DNA from 2 places in the Thermodesulfitimonas sp. genome. Region 2 is predicted to be linked to the other one. Evidence: predicted binding sites of a transcription regulator. Region 2 holds the regulator's gene; the other holds the start of a gene.

Region 1 (22,851 bases), on a different contig from region 2:
GTTTATTTTTAAGAGCGGAGTGGTGGTTATGAAACATACTCTAGCCGTTCTGGCGCTCAATAAGCCCGGGGTGTTGGCGCGGATCGCCGGGCTTTTGAGCCGGCGCAACTTCAATATCGAGAGCATCACCGCCGGCCATACCGAGAAAAGCGATGTCTCCCGCCTCACCATTGTCGTCCAAGGGGACGACCGGGTAATCGACCAGGTGGTGAAACAGGTTTCGAAGTTAATCGATGTTCTGAAGGTGGAGCGCCTGGCGCAGAACGTCATCGACCGGGAACTAGCGCTGATAAAGGTAAAGGCAGATCCTTCCCGCCGCTCCGACATTGTGGATATCGTCCAGATTTTCCGTGCCCACATTGTGGACGTCGGAAAGGAAACCATGGTGGTTGAGATGACCGGCGACGAAGAGAAGATCGACGCCCTCTGCGCGGTCTTAAGCGAGCACGGCATCCTCGAAATGGTCCGGACGGGAAAGGTAACCCTGACGCGTGGTGCCCATACCGTCAAAGAGTGAGACTGCCGGTCGCTACCCGTCAAGAAAGCTTTCGTTTTCTCTGCCGCAAAGTCGCACCTTTTTTCAACAGCTACATTTCCGGGCGGGGTGCAGCCTCGCCCTTTCTGCTACCAAACACTTCGGTCGCCGCGAAACCAGATGCCAGTCGGCTTGCGGTAAAGGAGGTTTCTATGCGCCCCGTAATCGGCATCACTGCCGCCTTTGGGGAGGAAGAACGCTGTTACTTGAGCCGTTACTATAGTGACGCCGTCTACCGTGCCGGGGGGCTCCCGGTGATCCTGCCGCCGCTCTCGCCGGAAGCTGCTGCCGCTATCACCAGCATCAACGGGCTTCTTCTGTCCGGTGGCGGCGATATTGACCCCTTCTATTTCGGGGAAGAACCGCTACCCCAAACCGGAACGGTTTCCCCGCGCCGGGACGCCTTTGAGCTGGCCCTCGCCCGGGAGGCACTCGCCCGGGTAGTCCCCGTTCTCGGCATCTGCCGGGGTATGCAGGTACTCAACGTCGCCGCCGGGGGCACCATCTACCAGGACCTCGCCGCGGGCACAAAAATCCTCTGAAGCACCGGCAAGACGCCCCGCGCTGGTACGGGACCCACCATATCGATATCCGCGGGAGCAGCCGCCTCGCCGCGATTTTCCGAACCACCCGGTTAAGGGTTAACTCTTTTCACCACCAGGCAGTAAAAAAGGTGGCCCCGGGATTTAAAGCCACAGCTTGGGCGCCGGACGGAATAATCGAAGCCATCGGGGCCACCACACATCCTTTTGCGGTCGGCGTCCAGTTTCACCCTGAAGGGATGTGGGAAAAAGACCTGCTTTTCCTCGCGCTGTTCAGCGCTTTGATAACGGCCTGTAATGAACAACCAAAATAGAGGTTGGTGACAGAAACCAATTTTCCGCCGGCTCCCGAAAGGAAACCGGCCTACCCCGGCGAAAAAGATAGAGATGGCATTCAACCCAACTGTTAATACCTGTCAAAAACGATCGGGGAGTAATCTCGATGCCCGGAGAAACGCTCAAGGTGTTAATCGCTGACGACCAGCCGGAAGTTTGCGAAATTCTCGAAGCCCTTCTAGGCGCAGAAGGACACGTCACCCGAACGGCCAAAAACGGGCGCGAAGCGGTTGACCTAGCCTGCGACTTTCGCCCGGATCTCGTGTTTCTCGATATCATGATGCCCGTACTCGACGGCTTTGCCGCGCTCGAAGAATTGCTGCGTTGTCTCCCTGAGGTAAACGTCGTGATGATGACCGCCTGCCCCGAAGTAGAAATGATTACCCGTGCCTTCAAAGAGGGGGTCATCGCCTTTCTCGGCAAGCCTTTCGACATGGCGGCAATCAGAGAGATCCTTAGGGCGATCAGGGAAAAGAAGGATACCGGCTGCGCAGCCGACTTTCTCCGGTAGGAATATTCGCAGTGCGGTTGAATTTTTGCGCTGCCGCGGGAACAAATGCTTGTTGCCCCCACCCACGGGATATCTTAATTTTCGAAGCCTTCGGCACTTGCACCACGCATTTTCTCTTTAAAAGGGCTTGTTCAGGATGAAGGGCGTGGTTAAGATAGAAATAAAGGCCTTTTACCGGTTAACAGATGCAAACCTAAACCGGGCCCGGGAAGGCCTCCGGGTGCTTGAGGACCTTGCTCGTTTCGTCCTGCAGGACGGTGCTTTAGCCGAAAGGATCCGGGCAGCACGGCATAACCTGCAACGAACCGCCGCCAACCTATCCGCCGCCTGCCTTGCTGCCCGCGACGTGAACCAGGATCCGGGCGCTAGCTATCCGGAAGACTCCCACTCGTCCGCCTGCGGGGTAGCGATAGCGAACGCCCGGCGCGTCCAGGAGGCGGCGCGGGTCCTCGAAGAAACGGCGCGTTACCTGGCGCCCGAAACAGAGGTCCAATTCAAACGCCTTCGCTTTCTGGCTTACGAACTGGAGCAGCTTTTTGTCGCCCGGCTGGCCTCGGAGGAGAAAACCTCCTTTTTGCGGCAGCTGAAGCTTTACGTCATCGTGGGTTCCGCCCACACCGCGGGGCGACCCGTGGTCAGTGTAGCTCAAGAGGCTATCCGGGGCGGCGCCCAGATCATCCAGCTCCGGGAAAAAGAGCTCCCGGCCAAGACCTTTTTCGAAACCGCCCGGACGCTCCGGGAAGTTACAGCGAAGGCCGGAGTGCCGTTTATTATCAACGACCGGGCCGACATCGCGGCGGCAGTTGGTGCGGATGGGGTGCACCTAGGGCAGGAAGATCTGCCGATCGCCGCCGCCCGGCGCATCCTCGGCGAGCAGGCCATTATCGGGGTCTCCACCCACTCCGTTGCCGAGGCTCTCCGGGCGGAAAAAGAGGGCGCTGACTATATCGGCTTCGGACCCGTCTTTCCAACCAGGACCAAACCGGAATACGCCGCGCAGGGTCTGGAAGCGCTTAAGGAAGTCCTGGCGCAGGTTCGTCTGCCGGTGGTGGCCATCGGCGGCATAACGCCTGCAAACCTGCCGGCGGTAATAAAAACGGGCGCGAAGCAGATTGCCGTGGTAAGCGCGGTGGCCAGCGCGTCCGATGTCGCTGCAAGTGCCGCACTTTTGCTGAAAATGCTGGAGGGGTCGGATTGACACAGTTAGAAGCAGCAAAGCAGGGGAAGATAACGCCGGAGATGGAACGGGTGGCCGCTCGGGAGAAGCGTACCCCGGAGTTTGTCTGCGAGGGAGTGGCGACAGGAAGAATCGTCATTCCCGCCAATAAGAACCACCGGGGGCTTGATCCGTTAGGGATTGGTGCAGGACTCCGCACGAAGGTAAACGCCAACATCGGCACCTCACCCCGTCTTCCGGACGCGGAACAGGAACTGGTTAAACTCCGGACGGCGCTAGATGCCGGCGCCGACGCAGTGATGGACTTGAGTACCGGCGGCGACCTGGATGCCCTGAGAAGGCAGACCATCGCCGCCAGCCCTGTTCCGGTAGGCACCGTCCCGATTTACCAGGCCGCCATCGAGGCGCTCAAGCGGCACGGCAGCATCGTGGCCATGAGTGCCGACGAGATCTTCCAGGTTATCGAACGCCACGCGGCCGACGGCGTCGACTTTATCACCGTCCACTGCGGCGTTACCCGCGAAAGTGTCAACCGCTTGCGGCGCCAGGGGCGGATCACGGATATCGTCAGCCGCGGCGGCTGCTTCGTCCTGGGCTGGATGCTCCACCACGGCGCGGAGAATCCCCTTTACGCCCAGTTTGACCGGTTACTCGACATTTGCCGCCGCTACGACGTAACGCTTAGTCTAGGCGACGGGTTGCGCCCGGGCTGCCTGGCGGACGCCACCGACCGGGCCCAGGTCCAGGAATTGGTTATCTTGGGAGAACTTGTTGACCAGGCGCGGGAGCGGGGCGTCCAGGTAATGGTGGAAGGCCCCGGCCACGTCCCGCTAGACCAGGTGGCGGCCAACGTCCAGCTTCAAAAGTCTCTCTGCCGGAACGCGCCTTTTTACGTCCTCGGGCCGCTGGTTACCGATATTGCACCGGGCTACGACCATATCGTTTCCGCCATCGGCGGCGCGGTGGCGGCAATGGCCGGCGCTGATTTTCTCTGTTACGTCACGCCGGCGGAACACTTAGGTCTTCCCACAGCGGAAGATGTGCGGGAGGGAGTCATCGCTGCCCGCATCGCCGGTCATGCCGCCGATATCGTGAAGGGCATCCCCGGGGCCCAGGAACAAGACTTGGCGATGGCGCAGGCGCGCAAGGCGCTTGACTGGGATAAGCAGGTGGCGCTGGCGATCAACCCGGAAAAAGCCCGCCGCTTAAGGCAGCAACACAACCCCGCCGGCATCCGCGAGTGCACCATGTGCGGTGAATTTTGCGCCATGCGCCTGGTGGCGGAATTCTTGGGTACCACCCGGACTCGCTGCTGAAACGGATTATCGCTGGCCATGAAACTGAGCGAACTCGGCGAATTTGGACTTATCGCCCGGTTGACGGCAGATATTAAAACAGATGCCGCCGTGATAAAAGGCGTCGGCGACGATGCAGCTGTCCTGCGGTGCGGGAGGCGTTGGCTACTTTTCACTACCGACGCGCTGGTGGAAGGGGTTCACTTCCGGCGTGACTTTGCTTCCCTCCAGGATATCGGCTATAAAAGCCTCGCCGTCAATATCAGCGACATCGCCGCTATGGGTGGCCGGCCAACCTACGCGGTGGTAACGACTTGCCTCCCCGCTTCCCTGACCGCGGAAGAGGCCGCCGCGCTCTACGAGGGGCTGAAGGAAGCCGCTACCGCGTGGGGCGTCAGCGTGGTAGGTGGTGACACCACCGCGGCCCCGCTTCTTATGTTAAACGTAGCCCTCCTGGGAGAGGCCGCACCGGGCCGGGTACGTTTCCGCAGCGGGGCCGAACCTAAAGATATCATCTGCATTACGGGACCACTCGGCGCCGCCGCAGCGGGGCTTTTCCTTTTGCAAAACGAAGGGTTCCCCTGCCCTGAGCCGCTCCGCAATATCCTGCTCCGGCGGCACAGGCGGCCGGAGCCGCGGGTAAAGGCGGGCTTGGCCCTCGCCGGTACTCCTGCCGTCCACGCCTTGATCGACGTGAGTGACGGCCTCGCCTCTGAAGTGCACCATGTCGCCGCCGCCAGCGGCGTCGGGTGCGAGATTTACCGGGCGGCGATCCCCGTGGCGCCGGCAACAGAATTCGTGGCCCGCCGGGCTAGCCGGGATCCTATCGATTGGGCGCTCTTCGGCGGTGAGGATTACGAACTTCTCTTTACCGTGGCCCCCCAGGCGCTGGGGGAAATAAGCCGCGCCCTGGTTAAAGCGGGAGCCGGTTGCCACCCGGTAGGAACGATTACGGCCGAAAAGGGCGTTTGGCTCCTCCTGCCTGACGGCAGCCGCCAGGAGCTGCCCGCAGGCGGCTACGACCATTTTAAAGAGCCGGATTGAAAATTCAGCCTGGAAAACGGCAATAATTAGTAGAGGTGCCCACCGGTCTTGGCGGAATTAGAAGTTAAAACCGAGTCGGCTATAGCAACCAAGGCGCTCGGCGAACAATTAGGGCGGCTGCTCAGGCCCGGCGACCTGGTTGCCCTCACCGGGGCCCTCGGCACCGGAAAAACCTGTTTTACCCAGGGCTTGGCGCGGGGCCTGGGGATAAAGGCCGCAGTGACAAGCCCTACTTTCGTGCTTATCAGAGAATATGCGGGGCCTATCCCGCTTTACCATTTCGACGCCTACCGCCTCAGTGGTCCGGAGGAGTTTTGGGCGTTGGGCAGCGGCGAATATTTTGCGGGCCCCGGCGTTTGCGTGGTCGAATGGGCCGACCGCGTAGCCGAAGCCCTTCCTGAAGACCGGATAGAAGTAGAAATCCGCTACCTGCCCGATACCGCAGAGGGGCGCCTCATTCGCCTCACCGGACGGGGGCGCCGCAGCCGGTCGGTCGTGGAGGAATTGAAACGTGGCTTGCGTGTTGGGAATTGAGACGGCGACGCCACTCCTCAGCGTGGCGGTAGTTGGGCCGGAGGGCCTTCGCGCGGAACGCGCGGCCTTTGGGGAGCGGCTCCACTCGGTCCGCCTTTTCCCCTTTATCGAAGAACTGCTGCGCGATGCCGGCACCCATCCGGAGGACCTGAACGGCATTGCTGTCTCCCAGGGCCCTGGATCCTTCACGGGCCTCCGCCTGGGTGTCGTCAGCGCCAAAACGCTCGCGCAGGTTTGCGCCCTCCCCGTAATTGGGGTACCAACGTTGCTCGTTCTGGCGGCGCCGCTGCTTAGCGGCGACATTCCGGTCTGCCCCGTACTCACCTCGCGCGGCAACGAGGTTTACGCTGCTGCTTACGCGGCCGGCGCCCCGGAGGCATCAGTTCTGGTTGCGCCCTTTGCCGCCCCCCCGGTAGAAGCAGCCCAAAAATTTGCCTCTTTTTCCAAGCTTATCCTGATAGGTGAGGGGGCCTGGGCGTTCCGGGAAGCCTTTACCGAAATCCTCGGCGGAAAGGCGCTCTTCGCTCCCGAAATTTTCAATTACCCCCGGGCCGCCACGGTTGCCTTTCTGGGACGCCAAAGGCTGGCGCGTGGCGCGGCAGTTACGCCCTTCGACCTTTTACCGGAATACCTTCGCCCCCCGGCGACCACAAGGGGGCACAGCGCGTGAGGGTCAAAGTTGTCCCGATGGAACCGGAACACCTCGACGCCGTAATGGCCATCGAAAAGGTCTCCTTCCCGATTCCGTGGCGGCGGGAGGCTTTCCTCTTCGAAATCCTCCTTAACGAAACAGCCGATTACGTAGTGGCGCTTCACCGGGGTCAAGTTGTAGGGTACGGCGGCATGTGGCTGGTTCTCGACGAAGCACATATCACCAACATCGCCGTCCATCCCGACTTCCGCGGCAGGGGTATCGGCCGCCGCATCCTGCAGGAACTGATCAAGAGGGCGGCCTTGCGGGGGGCAACAAAGATGACCCTCGAAGTACGGCCCTCAAACCTTATCGCGCGGAAGCTTTACCAAGAAATGGGTTTTGAGGAAAAAGGGGTCCGCAAGCGCTACTACCAGGATAACCAGGAAGATGCCATTATCATGTGGCTGGAAAACATTCGGGCCAGGGCCTAAGTAGGGTGATATCCTTTGAGTGTCTTCATCCTCGGAATCGAAACTTCTTGCGACGAAACAGCCGCGGCGGTTGTCGCCGACGGCCGGGAGATTCTGGCGAACATTGTCGCGTCCCAGGTGGCGGTCCATCGGCGCTTCGGCGGCGTTGTGCCCGAAGTGGCGTCACGCCGTCACATAGAAGCCCTAAACCCCGTTATTGCCACGGCTCTATCGGAAGCAAGCCTCTCCTTTTCCGACCTTGCCGCCGTTGCCGTAACGCACGGTCCCGGTCTTTTAGGGTCACTTCTCGTGGGGCTGATGGCAGCCAAAAGCATCGCCCTTGCCTGCAACATTCCGCTCATCGCCGTCCACCACATTCTGGCTCACGTCTACGCCTGCTTCCTCTCTGCACCAGAGACCAACTTCCCCGTCGTCGCCCTCGTGGTCTCCGGTGGGCATACCGACCTGATTTATGCCGCCTCCCACAGTGAGTTCCGCCTCATCGGGCAGACAAGGGACGACGCTGCCGGTGAAGCCTTCGACAAAGTGGCCCGCGCCATGGGCCTGGGCTATCCCGGCGGTCCGGCGATCGAACGGCTCGCCCGGGAAGGGGACCCCACCGCTCTTTACCTGCCCCGCCCCATGCTCGAAGAGCAGGGCTACGACACGAGTTTCAGCGGTCTGAAAACGGCCGTCGTTAACCACCTCCACCGGGAGTGGCAAAAAGGCAACCCCGTGAACCTTGCCGATCTGGCTGCCGCCTTCCAGGCGGCGGTGACCGAGGTGCTGGTAACCAAAGCCTTCACCGCAGCGGCGGACTTCAAGGTAAAAACCCTCCTACTTGCCGGCGGTGTAGCCGCGAACGGTTACCTGCGGGAGCGCTTCCGCGCGGAAGCAAGCCGGCGGCGTCTGCGCCTCGTCATCCCGCACCCGGCACTCTGCACCGACAACGCGGCGATGGTGGCCGCCGCCGGTTACTATCACTTCCTCCGTGGGGACTTCGCCCCGCTTACCATAAACGCGGTTGCCAACCTACCACTTACGGCCAATCTTGCGGTATAATTTAAAGCGATGATCCCGAAAGTCGAAAAGATGGCGTTCGTCCCGTTCTGCCGTCTCCTCCCCGTCAACCCCGATCCCCCGGCTCTGCTTGCCGCACTGGGCGGACCGGAAAGAGACTACGCATTTCTCCTCGAGAGCGCCCTTGGCCAACCTAGCCGCCTCAACCGCTACTCTTTCCTCGGCGTTGAGCCCTTCCTTATCCTCCGGAGCAAAGGCCGGCAGGTAGAAATCCTCCGGGACGGGCAGCGGGAAATTTCCCCTGGTAACCCCTTCGCCCTGCTCCAGCAACTCCTCCAGACCCATCGCGCCGCACCACCCGCAAAAATGGCGGGGCTCCCGCCTTTCTATGGTGGCGCCGTTGGCTACCTCGCCTACGATTTGGGGCGCCAGATCGAAAGGCTCCCCGCGAAGGCTCATGATGACCTCGGTCTTCCAGAGCTTTACTTAGGCTTCTACGACCTGGTGGTGGCGGTCGACCACCTGACCGGCAGCGTAACGCTCTGCGGCTTCCCGGTCCGAGGAACCGCTTCCCTCACCGAAAAAGCGCATCGGTGGGAGCATCTGTTACAAAGGGGCGCCTTACAGCCGCCCCCACCAGAAGAACCCCAGCGTCGCAGTTCCCTCCCTCCCCTACCCGCTCTCGCGGAACACTTTACGCGTAAGAGTTACGCTGCGGCGGTCGCTCGTGCCCGGGAATACATTGCTGCCGGGGACATTTTTGAGGTCAACCTTTCCCAGCGTTTCGCCGCCCCGCTTCAGGGGACGGCCTGGGAACTCTACCGCCGTCTCCGGCGCCTCAACCCGGCACCCTTTGCCGCCTACCTCCGCTTCTCGGAAGTAGAAGTAGTCAGCGCATCACCGGAGCGCTTCCTGAAAGTAGAAGCAGGACGGGTGGAGACAAGACCGATCAAAGGAACGCGCCCCCGAGGCGCTACCCCGGAAGAAGACGCACGACTCCGGCAAGAACTCTGGGAAAGCGAGAAAGACCGGGCGGAGCTAACAATGATCATCGATCTGGAACGGAACGACCTTGGCCGGGTCTGCAGGGTAGGCTCAGTAAAAGTGCCTGAGCTTTACGTCCTCGAGGAATATGCCACCGTCTTCCACCTTGTTTCCACTGTCACCGGCGAACTCGCCTCGGGGAAAGACGTGGCGGACCTCATCTTAGCAACCTTCCCCGGCGGCTCTATTACCGGGGCCCCGAAAATCCGGGCGATGGAGATCATCGAAGAATTAGAGCCCGTTCGCCGGAGCATCTATTGCGGTTCGATCGGCTGGCTCGGTTTCCAGGGCGACGCGGATCTCAATATCGTCATCCGGACCTTTATCGTCAAGGACGGCCGCGTTTACTTCCAGACCGGAGGCGCGGTCACCGGCGATTCCGACCCAGAAAAAGAATACTTAGAAACACTCGCCAAAGCCCATGGCCTTTACCGCGCCCTGTAGCGGCCGCCGCGGGACTTTCCGCCGCCCGGCAACACCGAAAAGATCAGGACCGCTGCGCTTCCCGCGCCCGCCGCTTTTTGAGCTCTTCCAGGTAATTGGTCTTACCGACAACTAGATCACCGACCCAGTAGCCGGGTGGGGCTTTAAAAACCGCGTTCTTTGTCTTTTTTACGCGGTCGAGGGCCACGATAGTCTCCGCTACCGTGCCGTCGGCCAGCGTCACCGTGGCGGCGTAGTAAAAAGCCTTCTCCCCCACCCCAAAAGCAGTCCCCAATCCCGCGGCGGCCTTAAAAACCACCTCGTTCCGGATAGCGGTTCCGTCCGGCCGCACCGAAACAATGTAGGCCGGTAGGGAAGGATTAAACGCTCCTTCCTCCGTCTGTTGCGCGGGGACCAGAAAGTAAAGGCGCTCCCCCTGCGGATCCCAGGCAGGGGAGTGCCCGCGCGCGACCTGCTTCAGCCTGGTGCCGTCCTCTCGCACCGTAAAGATGGGGGAAAGAAAGCTGCCGGTGCCCTGCGGCACCGCTTCCCAAGCCAAGTAGGAGCCTTTTGGCGACCAGCGGAGGGAATCAAGCCGGCTGTACTTTTCCCCCCGGTTTTTGGTAAAATGCACGCCAAGCGGTTTCCCAGAGCCGCCCTTGGTGTCCTGAAGCACGATCTGGTCCGGTAGAGCACTGTAAGCAATCTGGTTACCGTAGGGGGAAAAAGCCGGCCACCAAGGATTGAATTTATCCCCGGGAGGGATTCCGAGGCGCCCTTTGCCGTCGAGGGCTACCCACGCCAAACTGTTTCTCTTTCCAGGGTGTTCGCTGCGGCGCACGTAAAGCACGAAACGCCCGTCGGGGGAAAGCGCCGGGTGCATTGCCCGGGATGTCTCCTTATCCGAGAGGCGCCAGGCCGTTCCTGTCTCGGGATCGAGCAGCCACACACTTGCCGCCACTTCTCCCGAACTACTCTGGCCCTCAGGGTAGAAGCCCCTGACGGGGCCGCGCACGAGAGTGAAAACAACAACCTCCCGCCCGCCCCGGCTTTTAAGCGCCCTTTTTACTCCCCTTCCCGCCGGCGTTCCAGGCGGATACCCCTCAAAACACCCGCAAACGGCAAGCAGGCAGAGCCCGAAACAGAGAGTGATTTTGGCGAGTTTTCCGAAACGCATCCGGCCACTGCGCCTTCCGAGCGCCTTTAATTGAAACAGCCCAACTGGCACTCCCTGATCTTGATCCCAAGGGCATCACAGGCCGCACCGATCATCCGGACCGGAACCCTGAGTTCCGCCGCCAGTTCGTGGGCGCGGGCGCACGTGATCCTCTTTTCGGCAGCAGCCCGGCGCACGGCCTCTAACACTTCGGGTGATGGTAAAAGCGGCTCCTTTTCCTTCACTATCGCGCTACCCCCTTGCCGCGCACCACTTTTTTCCCCACGCCATCTATTTATATAATACCTTATAATACCTTCATAAATACCTCCGGGGGTTTTAAAGTCGGTCACCTCTACCTATCAGATTTACCGTTACGTCAGCGGTACGTGGCAAGAGAGTCCGGACCAGGTCGCCGTAGAAAAAGTGATTGATCTTTACCTTGACGGCGCCTTCCGCACGAAAATTCACTTTCTCCCGCGCAAGCCGGAACTCCTCCTCCTTGGGCACCTGTTTCTTGAAGGCCTGATTCAGAGCCGCGAGGAAGTCGCCAAAATTGAAATCGACGCCGAAAAAAACGCGGCCTGGGTGACCCGCCGGGTCTTAAAAGGCAGTCTTTGCCAGCCTGCTTCCCTCAACCAGACGCAGCCTAAAATTTCCCCGGCCGCTGTCCTGAAGCTAGCTGCCGCCCTCGCGGCAAACCCGCTTTTCCGGCAGACCGGCGCCGTGCACTGCGGCCTGATCGCGGCGCAGGAGGAGATTCTCTTCGGCACTGAGGATACCGGGCGCTTCAACGTCCTGGACAAGCTGGCGGGCTATATCCTGCGGGAGAAACTATCGGCTCCTGACCTCACCATCACCTTCAGCGGCCGGCTCACCGGCGAAATCGTCAGCCGCCTCGCTAAAATAAAAGTGCCGGTGGTCATTTCACCGGCAGCGCCAACCACGCAGGGGATCGCGATCGCCGTCGCCGCAGGTATCACCCTGATCGGTTTTGCGCGGGGTGACCGCTTTAACGTTTACACCCACGCGCAGCGCCTCGAGTTGCAGTCCGGTTGAACGTTGGACTCTACCTCACCGCCTTCTCGATCCGGACCGCCACGCCTTTGTAAGCCGGGATCTTAGCCACCGGGTCACGCGCCGGTCCCACCAGCACGTTTACCGGACTTTCGGCCGAGTGGAACGTAGCGAAAACAATACCCGGAGGCAGTCCCTCGTTCACAGCAGTCCGCATCTTAACCGAACCCCAGCGCGAGATAACCGTTACCCGCTCCCCACAACCGATCCCTAACCGCGCCGCATCTTCCGGGTTCACCTCGAGGCAGGTTTCCTGGTAAAAGCCGAGCGGCGTGCGGCGGGTCATGGAACCCGAATGGTAGTGGGTAAGGTAGCGCCCGGTAATCAGCAGGAACGGGTGCTCCCCGTCCGGTTCCTCGTCCGGGCGGGCGAAACTCACCGGGTGAAAGCGCCCCTTACCCCGGACAAACCGGTTCTGGTGCAAGATCCGCGTGCCCGGATGGCCGGGTACCGGACACGGCCAAAAAAGACCCTCGGGCTCAAGGTAAGCGTAAGAGACGCCCCCGTAGATCGGCGTGAGACTCGCTATCTCCGCCATGATGTCCGCAGGAGAGATGTACCACATCGGGTAGCCCATTGCCCGTGCTATGCTGCAGATAATCTCCCCGTCCGGCTTCGCGTCGCCTACGGGAGGAATCGCCCGGCGGACACGCTGGATGCGTCTCTCCGTGTTGGTGAAAGTCCCTTCCTTCTCGGCAAAGCTTACCGCCGGTAGAACCACGTGTGCGTACTGTGCCGTTTCAGTAAGAAAGAGGTCCTGAACCACTAAAAACTCGAGCTTCTGGAGCGCCTCCTTGACCAGGCTACTATTGGCTTCCGTCACCAAAGGATTTTCCCCCATGATGTACATCGCCTTGAGCCGCCCCTCGGCCGCCGCCTCGAACATTTCCGAAGCGGTAAGCCCTGGCGTCTCGGGCAGTTTGGCGTTCCAGGCCGCCTCAAACTTCGCCCGGACCCGTCGGTCGGTTACCGGCTGGTAGCCGGGCAGCACATCCGGCAGCGCCCCCATATCGCAGGCGCCCTGCACGTTATTCTGCCCCCGGAGCGGGTAGACGCCGCACGCTTCTTTCCCGATGTGCCCGCAAAGCATGGCCAGGTTGGCGATGGCCAACACGTTATTGGTGCCGCAGGTATGCTGGGTAACCCCCATCGTATAAAGGATTATCGCCTTCTTCGCCTGCGCGTACCCCCGCGCCACCTTATAGATGAGCTCCGCCGGCACGCCGCAGATGCCCGCTACAAACTTCGGCGGGTACTGGCTCACCCTTTCCCTGAAGGGTTCGAAATTTTCCGTTCGCGCAGCAACGAACGCCTCGTCCCATAGCCCTTCGCTTAGGATCGCGTTGGCGAAGCCATTCAGGAGCGCAACGTCTGTTCCCGGCCTAATCTGGAGGTGATAGTGGGCACGCGCCGCTATCTCGGTCCGCCGCGGGTCCACCACGGCCAGCACCGCCCCACGTCGTAGAGCCTTTTGGATCTGGATGGCGATTACCGGGTGCGTCTCCGTAGTATTACTGCCGATTACCAGGATAAACTCCGCCCCCGGAATCTCCGCCAGGGTATTCGTTGCCGCACCGCTGCCAAACGCTGCCGCCAGACCGGCGATCGTGGGGGAGTGGCAGAGGCGGGCGCAGTGGTCGATGTTATTCGTACCAATCACCGCCCGCGCGAACTTGCCCAAGAGGTAGTTTTCCTCGTTGGTGCACCGCGCGGAAGCGAGGATCCCGATCGCGTCAGGACCGTATTTTTCTTTTATTTCTTTGAGCCTTGTGGCTACCAGCTTAACTGCCCGGTCCCAGGTAACCTTGCTGAAAAGGTAGGGGTCGCGTACTAGCGGCATCTGCAACCGTTCCCGGTGGTGGATGAAGCCGAAGCCGAAGCGCCCCTTGATGCAGAGCCAACGTCCGTTGACGGGCGCTTCGGGAGTAGAAGTGACCCCGATAACCCGGTCGTCTTTTACGTTCAGGTCGAAGGAGCAGCCAACACCGCAATAAGAACAGACGGTGCGCACCTTTTTAACTTCCCAGCGCCGTCCTTGTCCCCACATTGGCTTTGGGGTCAGCGCCCCAACGGGACAGACGGAAATGCAGTTGCCGCAAAAAATGCAGTTAGACTCCTCAAGCGGGAGATCCATAGGCGGGGTGATCTTGGTAAAGAAACCCCGCTTCGTAAAGTCGATCACCGACCGGCCAACGAGCTCGCCACAAACCCGTACGCAGAGACCGCAGAGAATGCACTTATTCATGTCCCGGACGATGAAGGGATTATTGTTCTCAATTCCGTACTCTCGCCGCTTGCCATGAAAGCTCGTTTCCCTCACCCCGTAACGGTAGGCAAGATCCTGCAGGATGCAGGCCCCGGTCCGCTCGCAGGTGAGGCAGTCTTGGGGGTGATTTGCCAAGAGGAGTTCAATGAGCGTTTTGCGGGCGTGGCGCACTGCCGGGCTCTCCGTCTCCACCACCATCCCCTGGCGCACGGGTGTGATGCAGGAAGCAGGCAGGTTATTCCAACCCCGCACCTCAACGATACACAAGCGGCAACCGCCCCAGGGCGAAAGCTCAGGGTCGTAGCAGAGGGTCGGAATGTAGATGCCGGCTTGCCACGCCGCCTCCAGGATAGTGGTACCTTCCGGCACCGTAATTTCGCGTCCGTTGATCACCAGGGTAACTTCTCTGGCCAACCGCCTGGTCCCCCTTTAGCGCCGCCTAACGGCGTTAAACTTGCAAACCTCGTAGCAACGCCCGCACTTAATGCAGCGATCCTCGTCGATAACGTGGGGCTTTTTCTTCTCACCGCTGATCGCGTGTGCCGGGCAGGCGTACCGGCACGCACCGCATCCGTTACACTTCTCCGCAATAATAGAAAACCGCCGCAGGGCAACACACTCGCCCGCCGGGCAATGCTTATCCCGAATATGTTTTAAGTATTCGCTCCGGAAGTAGCTCAGGGTAGTGAGCACCGGGTTTGGCGCCGAAGTGCCGAGACCGCAGAACGAGGTGGCCTTAACGACGCCCCCTAGATACTCTAAAAGCGGGATGTCACTCAAGTTCCCTTCACCCAGCGTAATCTTCTCGAGTATTTCTAACATCCGCGTCGTGCCTTCCCGGCAGGGAGTACATTTACCGCACGACTCCCGCTCGGTGAAATTGAGGAAGGATTTGGCCATGTTGACCATGCAGTTGTCCTCATCCATCACTACTATGCTACCCGAGCCCATCATCGCCCCTGCACCGGTGAGTGATTCGTAATCGATCGGCAGGTCAAGCATATCCTCCGGAAGGCTACCGCCGGAAGGGCCACCGACCTGGACAGCCTTAAACCTTTTACCGCCCTTGATACCGCCCCCAATACCGAAGATAAGCTCCCGTAGGGTAATCCCCATCGGCACCTCAGCCAGCCCCGTATTCCGCACCTTGCCGCTGAGAGCAAAGATCTTCGTTCCCTTGCTGCGCTCGGTGCCGATAGAGGCAAACCAGGCCCCGCCCTTAAGGATTATCTTCGGTACGTTGGCAAATGTTTCTACGTTATTAAGAACGGTTGGCTTGCCGAAAAGCCCCTTCTCCGTTGAGTGCGGCACCTTGATGCGCGGAATACCCCGGTTGCCCTCAATCGAAGCTATCAGCGCCGTCGACTCGCCACAAATAAAGGCCCCCGCACCCTCATTAATGTGCAGGCGAAAGTTAAGCCCGGAATTGAGGATATTTTCGCCCAATAGGCCATAACGTTCCGCCTGTTCGATAGCGATCCGCAATCGCCGGACCGCCAGCGGGTATTCTGCACCCACGTAAACGTAGCCCTCGTCCGCACCAACGGCATAAGCGCAGAGCAACATGCCTTCGAGGACCGAATGCGGGTTCCCCTCTAACACCGCCCGGTCCATAAAGGCGCCCGGGTCGCCTTCGGCAGCGTTGCAGATGACGTAGCGCTTGCTGCTCGGCACGCGGCGCGCTGACTCCCATTTTTTACCCGTGGGGAACCCGGCGCCGCCCCGCCCCCGGAGGCCCGATTTTTTCACTTCGGCCAGAACCTGCTCCGGCGTCATCTGGGTAAGTGCTAAAGTGAGCGCCCGGTAGCCGCCAACGGCGATATATTCCGCAATATCTTCCGGGTTGATGAAGCCGCAGTGCTCCAGCACCACCTTCATCTGACGCTGGTAAAAGGGGATTTCGTCGTAGGTCCGGCAGGGCTGCCCCGTTTCCGGGTTCTGGTAAAGCAGCCCCTCCACCAGCCGCCCGTTGAGCAGGTGTTCTTCGATGATGGCCGCGATATCCTCCACCTTCACCCGCCGGTAAAAGGTTTTATCCGGCTCAACGATAACCACCGGACCCTGCTCGCAGAAGCCCATACACCCGGCCAGGGTCACCTGCACCCTATCTTCCAGGCCGTACCGCGCAACCGCTTCTCGGAAAGCATTAATTAAGTTAAAGGCTCCCGCCGAACCGCAGGTAAGCCCGCCGCAAACGAGCACTTTCCGTTGCTCCGAACCAGGCTGTAAAATAATGCGGGCCAGAAACTCCTGGAACTTGCGCCTGCAGCGCGGATCATCGTGGCAGAGAGGCCCTTCTGACCGGCAAATGACATAATCACGGCAGGGATTTGCCGGCGTGTGTTCGCACTGGCTACAGCATTTATCCATCAGAGATGCCACTTGACCAACTCCCGCCTTCCAACCGGAGCCGCCCGGCTCTCACTCGTATTTTTTCAGCAGACCCAAGGCCTTTTCGGGGGTGAGTCTACCGTGCGTATCCTCGTCGATCACCACCACCGGCGCCATACTGCAGGCGCCGACACAGGAAACCGTCTCCAGGGTGAAACGGCCATCCGGCGTGGTACCCCCAAGTTTCACCCCTAACTCCCGCTTCAGGCGCCGGTAGATGCCTTCGCCGCCCCGCACCTGGCAGGCGATTCCGAGACAGACGCTGACGAGGTGGCGCCCGCAAGGTTTCAGCCGGAACTGGGAGTAGAAGGTAGCCACGCCGTAAACCTTGCTGAAAGGCACGTTTAGCTCCCGCGCCAGGGCGCGCATCGCCTTTTCAGGGAGGTAGCCGTAGTGGCGCTGGACAGCCAACAGGGCCGCAATGAGCTGCTCGGGCCTATTCCGGTAAGTGTTGATAATCGCCTTGAGCTCAGGATCCTCGGGTGTCGGCGCAGCACATTTACCGTTCATCGATCGCTCTCCTGTCTTAAGTCGATAATCCTTTTCTCGGTAACAATGAGTTTCACCGGCCAGTCGTGGGGTTCGGGGTAAACGGTGGGTACCACCTGAAAATCGTAGGCCAGACCGACCGTCACCGCGTCGGGCCGTAGTCCCGGCAAAAAACAGTCGTAATAACCCCCGCCGTAACCTAACCGGTAACCCTTTACATCGTAAGCCACCCCGGGAACCAGGACCAGGTCGAGTTCTTCCCGCGTTACAGGCGGACAGAACGCTCCGGGCTCAGGAATACCAAAAGGGCCGGCTACCAGGTCCTCGGGGTAACGGCTTATCAGCCGCGCGCAAATCATTTTTTGCCGCCCGTCGGTTACGGGAAGCACCACCCGCTTCCCTGCAAGAAGTGCCTCCCTTATCAGTTGCTCTGTTCCCACTTCGTTCCGGCAGGCCACGTAGGCCATAAGTAACCGCGCCCTGCGAAAGGCCGGCAGCTGCCAAAGCTTAACCTGAATCGCGGCACTTTTCCCGGTAACTTCCACCGGCGCCAGCGCCAGGCGCCGCGCCAAAATAGCCGTTCGCAAACCCCTTTTCATTGCGTAGCTCTTTTGAAATCCTCTGGGAATAAGATAACCCCTGCCGGCCGGAGATGTCAAAGCAAAGGCGTCGAGCGGCTAATTTTGCGGCGTAGAAGGTTTATTTTTGCCGTCAAACCAAAAGTTAATCCACCTTGATTAGGCTGAATTGTATAAAGTTGCCTGAAAGCGGGCAAAAATATAGCGATAGACAAATGTAAACGGGATTATATTTTGCCACTAAATTTTTCAAAAGAAGAAGAAAATAGGGCGACTCTGAAAGATAAACGCAAGTTTTCCCGCAAGACAGATGATATTTTGCAGATCAGCCACTTTACGTTTGGCAACCGCTTTGGTTATTATATTTCCTGGCTTGGTATTAGCACTCAATCAAAATGAGTGCTAACAAAATAAAAAATTTCAATTTAAGGAGGGGTTATCGTTGATCAGGCCTTTAGCAGACCGGGTAGTGGTTAAGCCGCTGCCGATGGAAGAAGTGACGAAGGGCGGTATCGTCCTGCCCGACACCGCCAAGGAGAAACCGCAAAAAGGTGAGGTTGTCGCGGTGGGGCCGGGCCGTCTTCTTGACAACGGGCAGCGGGTAGCCGTCGACGTAAAGGTTGGGGACAAGGTGCTCTACTCGAAGTACGCCGGCAACGAAGTCAAACTTGACGGCGAAGAGTACCTGATCCTGCGCGAAGCCGATATCCTCGGTGTAATCGAGTAAGAAGCGATTCTTTGATTCTCATATGCTTGTTTCCCCTAACTCGCACAAAAAAACTCAAAGGAGGTAAAAAACTTGGCCGGGAAAGTGCTTATTTACCGTGAAGATGCACGTGCCGCCGTGGAGCGCGGTGTCAACGCCGTAGCCGACGCGGTAAAGGTTACCTTAGGGCCGCGCGGCCGTAACGTCGTTCTTGAAAAGAAATTCGGTTCGCCACAGATTGTAAACGACGGTGTCACGATCGCCCGGGAGATTGAGCTGGTGGATCCTTTCGAAAACATGGGTGCTCAGCTCACCAGGGAAGTAGCCACCAAGACCAACGACGTTGCCGGTGACGGGACCACCACCGCCGCCCTGCTCGCGCAGGCCATCGTGCGGGAAGGAATGAAAAACGTCACTGCGGGCGCTAACCCCATTTTGGTCAAGCGCGGCATCGAAAAGGCCGTGGAGCGTGTCGTCGAGGAGCTTAAGAAGATCGCCAAGCCGGTAGAATCCAAGGCGGCGATTACCCAGGTAGCTTCCATCTCCGCCAACGACCCGACCATCGGTGAACTGATCGCCGAGGCGATGGAAAAGGTCGGCAAGGACGGCGTCATCACGGTCGAGGAGTCGAAGGGTATCGGCACCTCGCTTGAGGTCGTCGAGGGTATGAACTTCGACCGGGGTTATATCTCGCCTTACATGATCACCGATCCGGAGCGCATGGAAACGCTACTCAATGATCCGTACATCCTCATCACCGACAAGAAGATTTCTGCCGTTACCGACATCCTCCCCATCCTCGAAAAGGTGCTCCAGACTGGCAAGCCCTTGCTCATCATTGCCGAGGATGTGGAGGGCGAAGCGCTGGCCACCCTGGTGGTGAACAAGCTGCGCGGTACCCTCTCCTGCTGCGCGGTTAAGGCCCCGGGCTTCGGCGACCGGCGTAAGGCGATGTTGCAGGATATTGCTATCCTGACCGGCGGCCAGGTCGTCTCCGAAGAGGTCGGCCTCAAGCTCGACAAGACCACCCTCGACATGCTCGGCCGCGCCCGGCAGGTGCGGGTTAAGAAGGAAGAGACAATCATCGTCGGCGGCCAGGGCAATCCCGACGATATTACCAAGCGGATCGCCCAGATTAAGAAGCAGATTGACGAGGCGACCTCCGATTTCGACCGGGAGAAGCTGCAGGAGCGGCTGGCCAAGCTCGCCGGCGGTGTGGCGGTAATCAACGTCGGTGCGGCTACCGAAACCGAGATGAAGGAGAAGAAGCTCCGCATCGAGGACGCCCTTAACGCTACCCGGGCGGCCGTTGAGGAAGGCATCGTCCCCGGCGGTGGCACGGCGTTCATCAACTGCATTCCGGCGCTTAACGACCTCAAGCTCGACAACCCGGATATGCAGGTTGGGGTGAATATCGTCCGGCGCGCGCTCGAAGAGCCGCTCCGCCAGATCGCCTGTAACGCCGGGCATGAAGGTTCCGTTGTGGTCGAGAAGGTTAAGGCGAGCGAGCCGGGCGTCGGTTTCGACGCGCTCAACGAGCGCTTCACCAACATGATCGAGGCCGGGATCATCGACCCGGTCAAGGTAACGCGGACGGCACTCCAGAACGCCGCCAGCATCGCCTCGATGATCCTCACCACCGAATGTCTGGTGGCCGAAAAGAAAGAGAAGGAGAACAAAACGGGTGGCGGGATGTCGCCCGAGATGATGTAAGCCAGAATGAGTTGAAGGCCTCGCGATCGCGAGGCCTTCGCTTCAAACTGCCACGAACAATGCCGCCGCCAAACGTAAAACGTTTACAACTTAAATACCTTCAACGCGCCTTGAAGCGCCGCCGCCTGCTGCGCAAGCTCCGAGGCCATCTGCCCCACCTGCTCCGCCACGTGGCTCGCCTCCTGGACCGACTGCGCCACATCTTGGGTTCCCTGGCTTGCCTGCTCCGTAGCCCGCGCAATATCCCGAATCCCGGCCAGCGTATCTGCTACGCCCTTGAGGATGCTCTTCAACCTTTCCTCCGTCTCGACCACGGCGCTGACGCCTTCGTGCACGGTGGAGGAGGCGCGGCCGATCGCCGCCACCACCTCACTCGTACCCCGCTGGATTTCCGCAATAATCTTACTTATCTCTTCAGCGGCCTGAGCCGACTGCTCCGCAAGTTTTCGCACCTCTTCCGCCACCACCGCAAAGCCGCGCCCGTGCTCGCCGGCACGCGCCGCCTCGATCGCCGCGTTGAGCGCCAAAAGGTTAGTCTGCTCCGCGATCCCCTTGATCACCTCCGTAATCCGGCCGATCGCCGCCGAGCGCTCGCCTAGCTCCCTCACGAGGCCGGCGCCCTTGTCAACGGCTTCCTGGGCGTTCCGGATGCCGCTGACCGCACTACCCAGTGCCTGGATGCCGTCGTTCGCCTCCTTCTCCATCCGGTCGGCGATCGCCGCCGCCGTCTGGGCGTGCGCCGCCGTTTCTTCCGTACCTGCCGAGAGCTCCTCGACGGTTGCCGCCACCGTCTGGACCGTTGCCGACAGCTCCTCCGCCGAGGCGGCAAGGTTATCGCTCTTACCGGAGACCTGCATTGCCGCCTCCTGGATCCGGGTCGCCAGGTCCCGCAATTGGCCGACCATCCGCCCGGTCGCGTCAGCGAGCATCCGCAGCTCCCAGAAGTGCTGCGTCCCCAAGTTCACATCGGCGAGGTCCCCGTCGGCCACCTTTTCCAGCCGCTCGGCCACTATCCTGATGGGTGTCAGTATCCGCTGGATAGCCGGCACAAAAACTAAAGGTAAAATACCTACGACTGCAAGACTAACTAAGAAAGCAGACCGGACCATCTTGCCGGTCACCGTTTTAACCTCCGCGAGGGGAAAGCCGAGGGACCACATTCCGATAACTTTGCCCTGCACATCTTTAAGCGGCATATAGCCCATTAGGTGCGGCTTTCCGGCGACATCAGCCACCCCGTAATAGTTTTGCCCCTGTTTTAAGACCGCCTCGACCACGTAAGGCGCGGCCTTGGTCCCTACCTTTCGTTTTCCGGTACTATCTGTAACCGTGGTGGCAACTTGCGTATCGCCCAAAAAGATGGCCGCCTCAGCGTCAAACTCCTTTTTAGCTTCGTCCACGATTGTAAAGTTTCCGTTCATCAAGATTTTACCCTTGTAGAGTTTGCTCCCTACTACCCGCCAGTCGCCAGGGTAACGGTGTTCGAAAAGTCCTTCGTAGCTCCCGATGAGGTCACGCTTCAGGTAGCCCTGCAGCTGCGCGGTTAGAGTCGCTCGCGCGACGAGGACCACCGCCAGGGTACAGGCCGCTGCAGCAAAGACAACCGCTGCGGTCACGAGAAAAGCTATCGCCTTCCGCAAGTTCAATACCCGCACCGGCACTCCTCCTTCAAAGTACAAGGCTTAGTCGCAATAAACAAAAACGCCCTCCTTACCCAAAGGCCAGCACCGGTGACCACTCCTTTCCCCGGCTACCCCAGGAAACATTTCCTTAACTTTCTTTTTCGTTCAGAAATACTTTTTCTAAAGAGGAAAAAGGAAAGAAGCCTCTTGCTTTGGGAATTTCCCGGCAAAAAATTAGGGAACTCCGTCGCGAGTTCCCCCTCTAAAATACCTAATTATTATCTCTTTCGGTTAATTACGTTCGCCGTAAACCTTCTGGGCCGCGGCTTCCGCTGCCACCGATAGGTAGTAGTTGGTCGAGGCAGCCGTGAGGAGCGGGTGGGTGCCCACCTGTAAGAGCGCCACCTGCTCGTAGGTCATCCGGTGGAGGATGCAGGTCGCCACCACGTTGATGAGTTCCCCAACACTCTCCCCGCCTACCGCCTGCCCGCCAAGGAGTACGCCGGAGTCCTTATCAAAAACGAGTTTCACCCGCGTATCGGTCATGCCAGGCATCACCTTCGGGTGGCGGTTAGGAGTAACCGCCTCTCCTGTCACGACCGCAAAGCCCTCGCGCCGCGCCGCCTCTTCCGTAAGCCCGGCCGCCGCAAAGGCCAGCCGCCCGACAACCGTCGAGACGACCCCGATAACCCCAGGGTTTTCACGCCGGTCTCTGTAGAGGTTGGCCGCCACCACCCGGGCCTCCATCGTCGCCACCGAAGCGAGGCGCACCGGACTCGGCTTACCGGTAAAGAAGGAGGTCTTCGCCGCACAGTCACCGCAGGCGAAAATATCCGGGTCTTCGGTCCGCATGTGCCGGTCCACCCAGATGCCGGCTACCGGGTCCGCTTTGAGGCCCGCCTGCGCGGCCAGTTCCACATTAGGCCGCACCCCGGCCGAAATAAGAACCAGGTCGGCTTTAAGTTCCGTGCCGCTCGCCAGGCGAACGCCACTTACCGCCTCGCCCCCGGTTATCACCACCACTTTTTCTCCGGTTAGAACTTTAACCCCGGCGGCAGCAAGCTGCTTCTCCGCCGCCACGCAGAAGGAGGCGTCGAAGGAGAGACCGAGGCAGTGGGGCAACATTTCGACCACCGTAACGTTTTTGTCGCTGTGTTTGCGGATCTCCTCGGCAAACTCGACACCGATGAAGCCCCCGCCGATGATGACCACATCATTCGCCGCTTTGAGCGCCGCGAAGAACTCGGCCAGCTGCTCTACATTCTTCCGGATGACGAAAACGTTCTGC
Region 2 (8,469 bases):
ACACCGGCCTCGCCCTCGCCCCGGAGCCGGAGGCGGAAGCCGTTATCCACGCCCGCAGGAACCTTCACCTTGACCTTGCGGACCCGCTGCACGTAACCGCTCCCGTTGCAGTCGCGGCAGGGCTGAGGGATAAACTGGCCGCTCCCGCCACAGCGGTCGCAGGTCCGCGTCTGGATGAACTGACCGAAGGGCGTGGCGCGGCTAAAGCTCACCTGACCAGTACCATTGCAGGCCGCACAGCGCTCTGGCGCGGTCCCAGGTGCAGCGCCCGAACCGCCGCACGTGCCACACCGTTCGGTTCGCGGCACCCTAACCTCCTTCTCCGCGCCGAAAACCGCTTCCCGAAACGAGAGTTCGAGCTGCGTTTCGAGATCTGCCCCGCGCTGCGGCCCGTGCCGGCGCCGCCCCCCACCGAAGAAGGCCTCGAAAAGATCGCCGAAGCCAAAGTCGAAGCCAAGGTCGCGGAAATCAAAATTCCGGAAGTCAAAACCAAAGCCCTGCCCTTCGGGCCCGGCGTGACCAAAGCGGTCGTACTGCGCCCGCTTCTCCGGGTCCGAAAGTACCGCGTAGGCCTCCGTAATCTCCCGAAATTTCTCCGCCGCTTCCTCCTTTTTATCGGGGTTCGCATCCGGGTGGTACTGCCGCGCAAGCCGGCGGTAGGCCTTCTTAATCTCTTCCTGGGTCGCGTTGCGCGAAACCCCGAGAACCTCGTAGTAATCACGCTTAGCCATAAAACCGCACCTTCTTAAAAAAGTCAGTACCTACCATCCAGAAAAAACTCTCCGGGGCGCGTAAAGAAAGCCCCCGCGTAACCTGAAATATTCCCGCCACGGCAGGCAAATATCTGGCACTACTTCACCTCATAGTCCGCATCCATCGTCCGACCTCCCTGCTCGGGTCCGCCCGCCGCCTGGCTTGACGAGGAGCTCGCTGCCTGCCGGTACATCGCCGCCGTCAGGGTATGGAGCGGCTCAGTTAAAGCCTCTAACTTTTGCTTGATGAGCGCCGCGTCGTTCCCTGCCAGCGCCTCTTTGAGCTCCTTCACCGCCGCTTCGAGCCGCTCCACCTGGGGCTTATCCGCCTTTTCCCGGAAGTCCTTTAGTACCTTCTCCGCCTGGTAAACCATCGTCTCGGCCTGGTTTCTTAATTCTGCCGCTTCCTTACGCTTTCGGTCTTCCTCGGCGTGGCGCTCCGCATCCTTCACCATCCGCTGGATCTCCTCCTCGGAAAGCCGGGTGGAGCCGGTGATCGTGATGCTCTGCGCCTTCCCGGTGCCTAAGTCCTTGGCCGAAACGTTCACGATGCCGTTAACGTCGATATCAAAAGTAACCTCAATCTGCGGCACCCCGCGCGGCGCCGGTGGAATACCGATCAGGTGGAAGCGCCCGAGGCTCTTGTTATCGGCCGCCATTGGCCGCTCCCCCTGGAGAACGTGAATCTCCACCGAGGTCTGGTTATCAGCGGCAGTGGTGAAAACCTGGCTACGCCGGACGGGAATGGTGGTGTTACGCTCGATGATCTTCGTGAAAACACCGCCGAGAGTCTCGATGCCGAGTGAGAGCGGCGTCACGTCGAGTAGCACTACGTCCCGCACCTCGCCAGCCAAGACGCCGGCCTGAATTGCCGCGCCGATCGCCACGCACTCGTCCGGGTTGATCCCCTTGTGAGGCTCCTTCCCGAAAAAGCGGCGGACAGCCTCCTGTACACACGGCATCCGCGTTGCCCCGCCTACCAGGAGGATTTTATCGATCTGCTCAGGCTTGAGCCCCGCGTCCTGAAGCGCCTGACGCGTCGGCCCCATCGTCTTTTCCACCAGGTCCGCCGTCAGCTCCTCGAATTTCGCCCGGGTCAGCGTCAGGTCGAGGTGCTTCGGGCCGGTTGCGTCTGCCGTGATAAACGGCAGGTTGATGTTGGTTGCGGTGACGCCCGAGAGCTCGATCTTCGCTTTCTCCGCCGCCTCTTTCAGCCGCTGCATCGCCATGCGGTCGGTAGAAAGGTCGATCCCCGTCTCCTTCTTAAACTCGGCCACCAAGTAATCGATGATCCGCTGGTCGAAGTCGTCGCCGCCAAGGCGGTTGTTCCCGCTCGTGGCCTTGACCTCAAAAACCCCTTCGCCGATTTCGAGGATGGAAACGTCAAACGTACCGCCGCCCAGGTCGAAGACCAGGATCGTTTGGGTCGCTTCTTTATCGAGGCCGTAGGCCAGCGCCGCGGCGGTCGGCTCGTTGATAATCCGCAACACCTCGAGCCCCGCGATGCGCCCAGCATCCTTCGTTGCTTGGCGCTGCGCGTCATCGAAGTAGGCCGGCACGGTGATGACCGCCTTGGTTATTTTCTCCCCGAGGTAGGCCTCGGCGTCCGCCTTGAGTTTCTGCAGGATGAAGGCGGAAATCTGCTGCGGTGTATATTCCTTATCATCAATCTTTACCCGGTAGTTCGAACCCATGTGCCGCTTGATCGACATCACCGTTCGCTCCGGGTTTACTACCGCCTGGCGCTTCGCTACCTGTCCAACCAAAAGCTCTCCCGTCTTCGAGAAAGCAACCACCGAAGGGGTCGTCCGCCCGCCCTCGGCATTCGGAATCACAACGGGCTCGCCACCCTCCATGATGGCCATGCAGGAGTTGGTCGTTCCCAGGTCGATCCCCAGAATTTTTTCCATAGAAACCTTTCACCCTCCTCAAAAAGACCAGTTATTGTCGATAATGACGGCTCTGCCAGCCTGTATTGCTTCCGCTCACACGTTTGCTCGGAGCCGGAAGCAAGCAACGCCGCCTATTTTTCGCGTTTATTCTTTTTCTTTAGCCACCTTCACGAGCGCCGGCCGGATAACCTTGCCCCGGAACATATAGCCGCGCCGGAACTCCTCGATAACTGTGTTCCGCGGACCATCTTCACCCGTTTCATAGGCCACCGCCTCGTGGCGGTTGGGATCAAACTCCTGGCCGACCGCCGGGATCGGCTCCAACCCCTCACGCGCGAGGATTTCGCTAAGCCGCCGGTAGATCATGTCGACGCCGGCCAGGAAATCCGCTACCTGCTCACCCGGTGCTTGCAAGGCCCGCTCAAAATCGTCGAGTACCGGCAGAAGCGCGGTCACCAGCGCCTCACCGGCAAAATGGAGGAACTCCTCGCGCTCCTTGTTTACGCGGCGCCGCAGGTTTTCGAAATCGGCCCGCAGCCGCAAAAGCTGCTGGTAATACTCCGCCGCTTTTGCTTCAGCCGCACCGAGGGCCGCTTCCAGAGCGCGAATCCGTTCCTCGGGAGAGAGGGTCTCCGAAGCCTCTTGGTTTTGGGCGGCCTCTTGCTCTGGCAAGCTTTCCGCCGCCGGCGCTTCCACCCCAGTTACCGCCTCAGGATCAGTAGCTTCCCCGTTAACCCTTTTTTCTTCCCTTTCTTTATCCGGCATCTTTGACTTGATCCCCGCTTTCCTGTTTCTCATCCCGCTTCCGGATTATCGTATCGATCCGGAGGATCGCCTCCGCGATCTCCCCGGCCGCTTTAAGGGCGTGAATCTTGACCAGCGCTGGGTCAAGGATTCCCGCCTGGAGCATATCTCTTACCTCACCCGTATCACAATCAACCGCAAGAGAGTTTTTCCGCCGCGCCACTTGTGCCGCAACCACGTCGCCGACCTTCTCCAGCGGATTAAAGCCGGCATTGGCAACGATCTGCGCCAGAGGCCGCTTCAGGGCTTCGACCACGCAATCGACACCATAAGCGGCCATCCCCCGGACGCGACCGCGCATCTTTTCTACCTCCCGGGCAACGGCAATCTCCAGCGCTCCGCCCCCGGGAACAACACCTCCCTTGACCGCCGCCTGCACGGCCGCAGCAGCGTCCTTAGCGATCCGCTCCCGCTCGCCGACAACCTCCGCTGTAGCCGCCCCGACCACAATGGTAGCCATCGGTTTGCCACCACCCGCCCGGATCCAGACCTGCTCCAGGCGCTCGTCATCGTAAACCTCGCCCGCGAAGCCCAAGTACCGGGCGAGCTCCTCAGGCTCCTTCTTTAGCCCCGTCCGCTTGATCATTCTGGCCCCGGTGTGTTCCGCCGCCCGGCGCAATTCCTTTTGCAATACCCGCTGGATGACCATCACGCCCGCGTCGGTGAGCATTTCCTCTGCCACATCCGCCACGCCGCGGTCGACCAGAACCAACTTGACCCCCATTTCGATTAGTTTACGGATATTTTGTTTAAATTCTTCTTGTAACGCAAGATAGCGGGTGAACCCCGCCTCCGTCCCCAGGGCCTCCTCCTCTAACTCTTCCGGCTCCAGGGCGTCATCGATAACCAGCACCTTCGCTTCAGTGAGGCGTTCGGGCATCTGCCGGTTCAGCCGCTCTTTGCTGATGATCACCCCTTCAAAAACCTGGTTCTCCGCCCCTTCCTCGGCCACCACAAGGTCGGCCAGCCGGAAAGCCGGTTTCAGAAGCTCCTCCTTACCGACGAGGCGGGCGGCTTTTACCACTAGGTCGGCGATATCCTCGTTCCCCCTTCCGGCCACCAGGGCCACAGCGCGCAGGCGGGGATCGTCAAGGTCCCCCAGCTCGCTGGCTTGCTGGCGCATTACCTCGACCGCAAAGCTAACGCCCTGCCGTAGCCCTTCGATCACCCGCGCCACAGGCACGCCTTTCAGCACTTTTTCGAGCCCGGCACCTACCATCGCCCCAGCCATTACCGTCGTCGTGGTGGTGCCGTCGCCCACCTCCTCATCCTGAGCCTTGGCCACATTAATCACCATCTTCGCCGCCGGGTGGGTTGCCTCCATGGTGGTGAGAATGGTCACCCCGTCGTTGGTGATAATTACCTCGCCGAAGCGGTCGACCAGCATCGTGTCGAGGCCCTTCGGCCCTAACGTCCCCTCCACCGCGGCCGCCACGGCCCGAATGGCGTTGGTATTGGAAATAAGGGCCGCTAAGCGCTCGTTGACTTCTGAACCTGTCGTTGCCTGCTGCTTCAAGCTCACCGAACCGATCCTCCTGCCGTGACAGAACTCTTACCGGTAAAACTTAGCCAACTCTGCCGAAAGGCTCTCCGCCACGTAGCGCAAGATTCCTGCTACCCGGCGGTAGCGCATCCGGGTGGGGCCGAGCACCGCCAGCACTCCCCGCATCTTATCGTCTATCTGGTAGGTTACCGCGACCATGCTGAGTTCCCGGATATCCGGACGGTTAAACTCTTCCCCGATCCGGATGCTCAGACCCTGCTCCTCGCTCTGGGAGGTCAGCAGGTCGCAGAGAAAATCCTCCTGGTCTAACAGTCCCAGTAACGTCTGGAGCCGACTCACATCCCTGAACTCGGGCTGGGCCAAGATGCCGTGGATGCCGCCCTGGTAAATCCGTTCTTCTTTAACCTGTAACGCTTCCTGAATAAGCTCGAAGGTCCAATCGAGAACACTCTTATAATGCGAAAGTTCCGCGTAAATTTCCTTTAGGAGAGTAAGTTTAATATCTCTAACCGTAAGCCCCCGCAACTTGGCGTTAAGCACCCGGGAAAGCGCCTCCAAATCGTAGGCGGTAATCCCTTCGGGAACCGGGATCAACCGGTGGAAAACATCTCCCGAAGCAAGAACCACCAAGACCATCGCCTGCCCAACGCCGAAAGGAACGAGCTGGATATGGCGGTACATACTCCTTCCGCACGGCACCGTAGCAATCGCTGCGTAACTCGTAAGTTGCGAGAGAATCTGGCCGGTCTGGCGGATGACCCCAGCAATCTCCCTTGATTTAGTGCTGATGTAACTACGCAGAAGCTCCTTTTCCTCTTCCCCCGGCTCCTCCGGCTCCATCAGATAGTCGACGTAATAGCGGTAACCCCGCTCCGAAGGGATGCGCCCCGCCGACGTATGGGGCTGCTTAAGATAACCCATCTCCTCGAGATCCGCCATTTCGTTCCGGATGGTCGCCGGGCTGATCCCCAGCCCGTACTTCCGGGCGATAGTCCGTGAGCCTATCGGCTCTGCCGTATCGATGAAATCCTCCACAACAGCCGCTAAAATCCTTTCTTTCCTTTCGTCGAGCATCGGAACCGCCTCTTGTTAGCACTCGAACCCAGCGAGTGCTAAAGGCTTTTTTTTAAAGATAGCACCAGGGGAGACAATTGTCAAGGCTGCGACCGCTAAAATAACCATTAATTCCCAAATCACCAGCACCCCGGCGTATATTATACAAACGCTGCAAAAACAATATTGGCCACCGGTAAGGCCGTTCGGGTCAACCGCAAAAGATCCCCCTCCCGACAAAGGAGTCCCTGCCCTACCAACCGGGAAATCTCCCGCCCGTAGACTGCTTCCGGCTGGCGCCCGAAACGCGCTGCAAAACTTGAAAGCGAGACGCCCGCCGTAAGACGCAAGCCCAAAAAGAGTGCCTCCGCCATCTCTTCCGCGGGTGTAAGCGCGTGCTCCTCGGCCACCGGCAGCTTTTCTCCCGCTACCAGATCGCAGTAGTCTTGAAGCGCCGCTACGTTGGCCCACCGGCGGTGTTCAAGGTAAGAGTGGGCCGCCGGTCCCAGTCCGAGGTACGGCTCTCCTACCCAGTAAAGGCGGTTGTGCCGGCACTCCTTCCCGGGCAGGGCGAAGTTGGAAATCTCATAGTGCTTGTAACCTGCTGCCGTCAGGCAGTCTATCGTCATCAGGTACATCTCCCGCGCCTCTTCCTCCGGGCAACGCCCGCACATACCGGCCGCCACCGCCTGGCCAAGCGGTGTTTCCGGATGGATTTCCAAGTCATAGGCCGAAATATGTTCGGGGCCGAGAGCAAGCGCCTCCCTAAGCGTCTTCTCCCAGTTTTTAAGCGTTTGTCCGGGAAGACCAAAAACCAGGTCGAGGTTAAGGTTAACAAACCCGGCCCCACGTGCCCATTCAACCGCCTCTTGTACCCTGCGGAACGTATGTCCCCGCCCCAAAAACTGCAGCTCCGTATCGCTGGCCGACTGCATCCCGATGCTCAGGCGGTTTACCCCAGCCAAGTAGAGCGCCCGCAAAAGCTCGGGGGTTAGGGTTTCCGGATTGGCCTCAACCGTAATCTCCACCCCAGGCAGCACGTTAAAGTAGCGGGCGATTAGGTCGAAAATGCCGGCCAGCATCGCTGCACCCAGGCAGGTGGGGGTACCGCCGCCTAAATAGATGCTTCCCACAGCCGCTTTAGTACCCAATTGCGCCGCCCGGAGGCGCATCTCTTGCGCCAGTGCTTGCAGGTAGCGACTGGCAGCCGCAGCGTCGTAAGAGTAAGAGATAAAATCGCAATAGTTACACTTTCGGCGGCAGAAGGGGACGTGAATATAGAGCCCGAGAGCGCTCACTTATCATCCACCCGCAACACAGCCAGGAAGGCCTCCTGCGGAATCTCCACGCTACCCACCTGCTTCAGCCGCTTTTTGCCTTCCTTTTGTTTCTCGAGCAGCTTTTTCTTCCTGGTAACATCGCCACCATAGCACTTAGCAAGCACATCCTTCCGGAGCGCCCTGATCGTTTCCCTGGCGATCACCCGTCCCCCTACCGCTGCCTGCACCGGAATCTCGAAAAGCTGTCGCGGGATAAGCTCCCGCAGTCGCTTTACCAACTGGCGCCCGCGTTGGTAGGCCCGCTCCCGGTGGACGATAGAAGATAAGGCGTCAACTAACTCGCCGCCAACCAAAATATCAACCCGCACCACATCGGCCGGCCGATAACCCAAAAATTCGTAGTCAAGCGAGGCGTACCCGCGGCTCACCGATTTCAGACGGTCAAAGAAATCGTAAATGATTTCAGCCAAGGGAAGTTCGTAGGTCAGGATGACCCGGCTTTCCCCTACGTACTCCATATTCTTAAAGCTGCCGCGTCGCGCGTTACATAGCTCCATAACTGCACCGATATAATCCTTCGGTAGCATGATGGTGGCGCGGACGAAAGGCTCTTCGATCGCTTCAATCTCTCCGGCTGGCGGCAGCGCCGCCGGGTTTTCCACCTCCACCATGCGGCCGTCTTTCCGAAGCACCCGGTAGATAACGTTCGGCGCCGTGGTGATGAGTTTCAGGTCGTACTCCCGCTCCAGACGCTCCTGCACGATCTCCATATGCAGCAGTCCCAGAAACCCGCAGCGAAAGCCGAATCCCAGCGCAGCAGAGGTCTCCGGCTCGTAGAAGAGGGCTGCATCGTTAAGACGCAGCTTATCGAGCGCTTCCCGCAGGCGGCCGTAGTCCGCACTCTCCACCGGATAAAGGCCGCAAAAGACCATCGGTTTCACCGCGCGGTAACCGGGAAGCGGCTCCTGGGCCGGGCGCTTCGCCCCCGTGATTGTATCGCCAACCCGGCAGTCCCGGACGTTTTTAATCTGCGCCGCCACAAAACCGACTTCCCCCGTTTTGAGCGCTTCGACCGGGGCGAGCTGCGGCCGGAAGATGCCCACCTCGGCCACCTCGTACTCTTTACCGGTCGCCATCATCCGGATCGCCATCCCAGGGCGGATGCTCCCGTCCACCACCCGGAC

Evidence for each region. The regulator HrcA, encoded in region 2, represses chaperone genes, less so after heat shock. The targets are predictions, from matches to a motif close to ATTAGCACTCANNNNNNNTGAGTGCTAAT.
Region 1: a site for HrcA is predicted at 17,901-17,929, ahead of groES (co-chaperone GroES). Genes of this name have one in related genera too.

The regions. Positions count from the first base shown of each region.
Region 1 covers NZ_JBRAIN010000007.1:3,698-26,548, reverse strand. The annotation lists gene ilvN (acetolactate synthase small subunit) at 29-517, shown strand; gene ACUVTA_RS01300 (gamma-glutamyl-gamma-aminobutyrate hydrolase family protein) at 688-1,077, shown strand; gene ACUVTA_RS01295 (gamma-glutamyl-gamma-aminobutyrate hydrolase family protein) at 996-1,391, shown strand; gene ACUVTA_RS01290 (response regulator) at 1,520-1,924, shown strand; gene ACUVTA_RS01285 (thiamine phosphate synthase) at 2,070-3,122, shown strand; gene thiC (phosphomethylpyrimidine synthase ThiC) at 3,119-4,417, shown strand; gene thiL (thiamine-phosphate kinase) at 4,436-5,440, shown strand; gene tsaE (tRNA (adenosine(37)-N6)-threonylcarbamoyltransferase complex ATPase subunit type 1 TsaE) at 5,489-5,974, shown strand; gene tsaB (tRNA (adenosine(37)-N6)-threonylcarbamoyltransferase complex dimerization subunit type 1 TsaB) at 5,952-6,644, shown strand; gene rimI (ribosomal protein S18-alanine N-acetyltransferase) at 6,641-7,099, shown strand; gene tsaD (tRNA (adenosine(37)-N6)-threonylcarbamoyltransferase complex transferase subunit TsaD) at 7,115-8,140, shown strand; gene pabB (aminodeoxychorismate synthase component I) at 8,225-9,586, shown strand; gene ACUVTA_RS01245 (TolB family protein) at 9,630-10,742, opposite strand; gene ACUVTA_RS01240 (hypothetical protein) at 10,769-10,966, opposite strand; gene ACUVTA_RS01235 (formate dehydrogenase accessory sulfurtransferase FdhD) at 11,148-11,780, shown strand; gene fdhF (formate dehydrogenase subunit alpha) at 11,791-14,478, opposite strand; gene ACUVTA_RS01225 (NADH-ubiquinone oxidoreductase-F iron-sulfur binding region domain-containing protein) at 14,494-16,446, opposite strand; gene nuoE (NADH-quinone oxidoreductase subunit NuoE) at 16,486-16,965, opposite strand; gene ACUVTA_RS01215 (5-formyltetrahydrofolate cyclo-ligase) at 16,962-17,543, opposite strand; gene groES (co-chaperone GroES) at 17,965-18,249, shown strand; gene groL (chaperonin GroEL) at 18,322-19,941, shown strand; gene ACUVTA_RS01200 (methyl-accepting chemotaxis protein) at 20,025-21,596, opposite strand; gene ACUVTA_RS01195 (NAD(P)/FAD-dependent oxidoreductase) at 21,855-22,851, opposite strand, start outside.
Region 2 covers NZ_JBRAIN010000069.1:481-8,949, forward strand. The annotation lists gene dnaJ (molecular chaperone DnaJ) at 1-731, opposite strand, end outside; gene dnaK (molecular chaperone DnaK) at 851-2,662, opposite strand; gene grpE (nucleotide exchange factor GrpE) at 2,789-3,442, opposite strand; gene ACUVTA_RS06935 (TCP-1/cpn60 chaperonin family protein) at 3,399-4,970, opposite strand; gene hrcA (heat-inducible transcriptional repressor HrcA) at 5,001-6,026, opposite strand; gene hemW (radical SAM family heme chaperone HemW) at 6,167-7,303, opposite strand; gene lepA (translation elongation factor 4) at 7,300-8,469, opposite strand, start outside.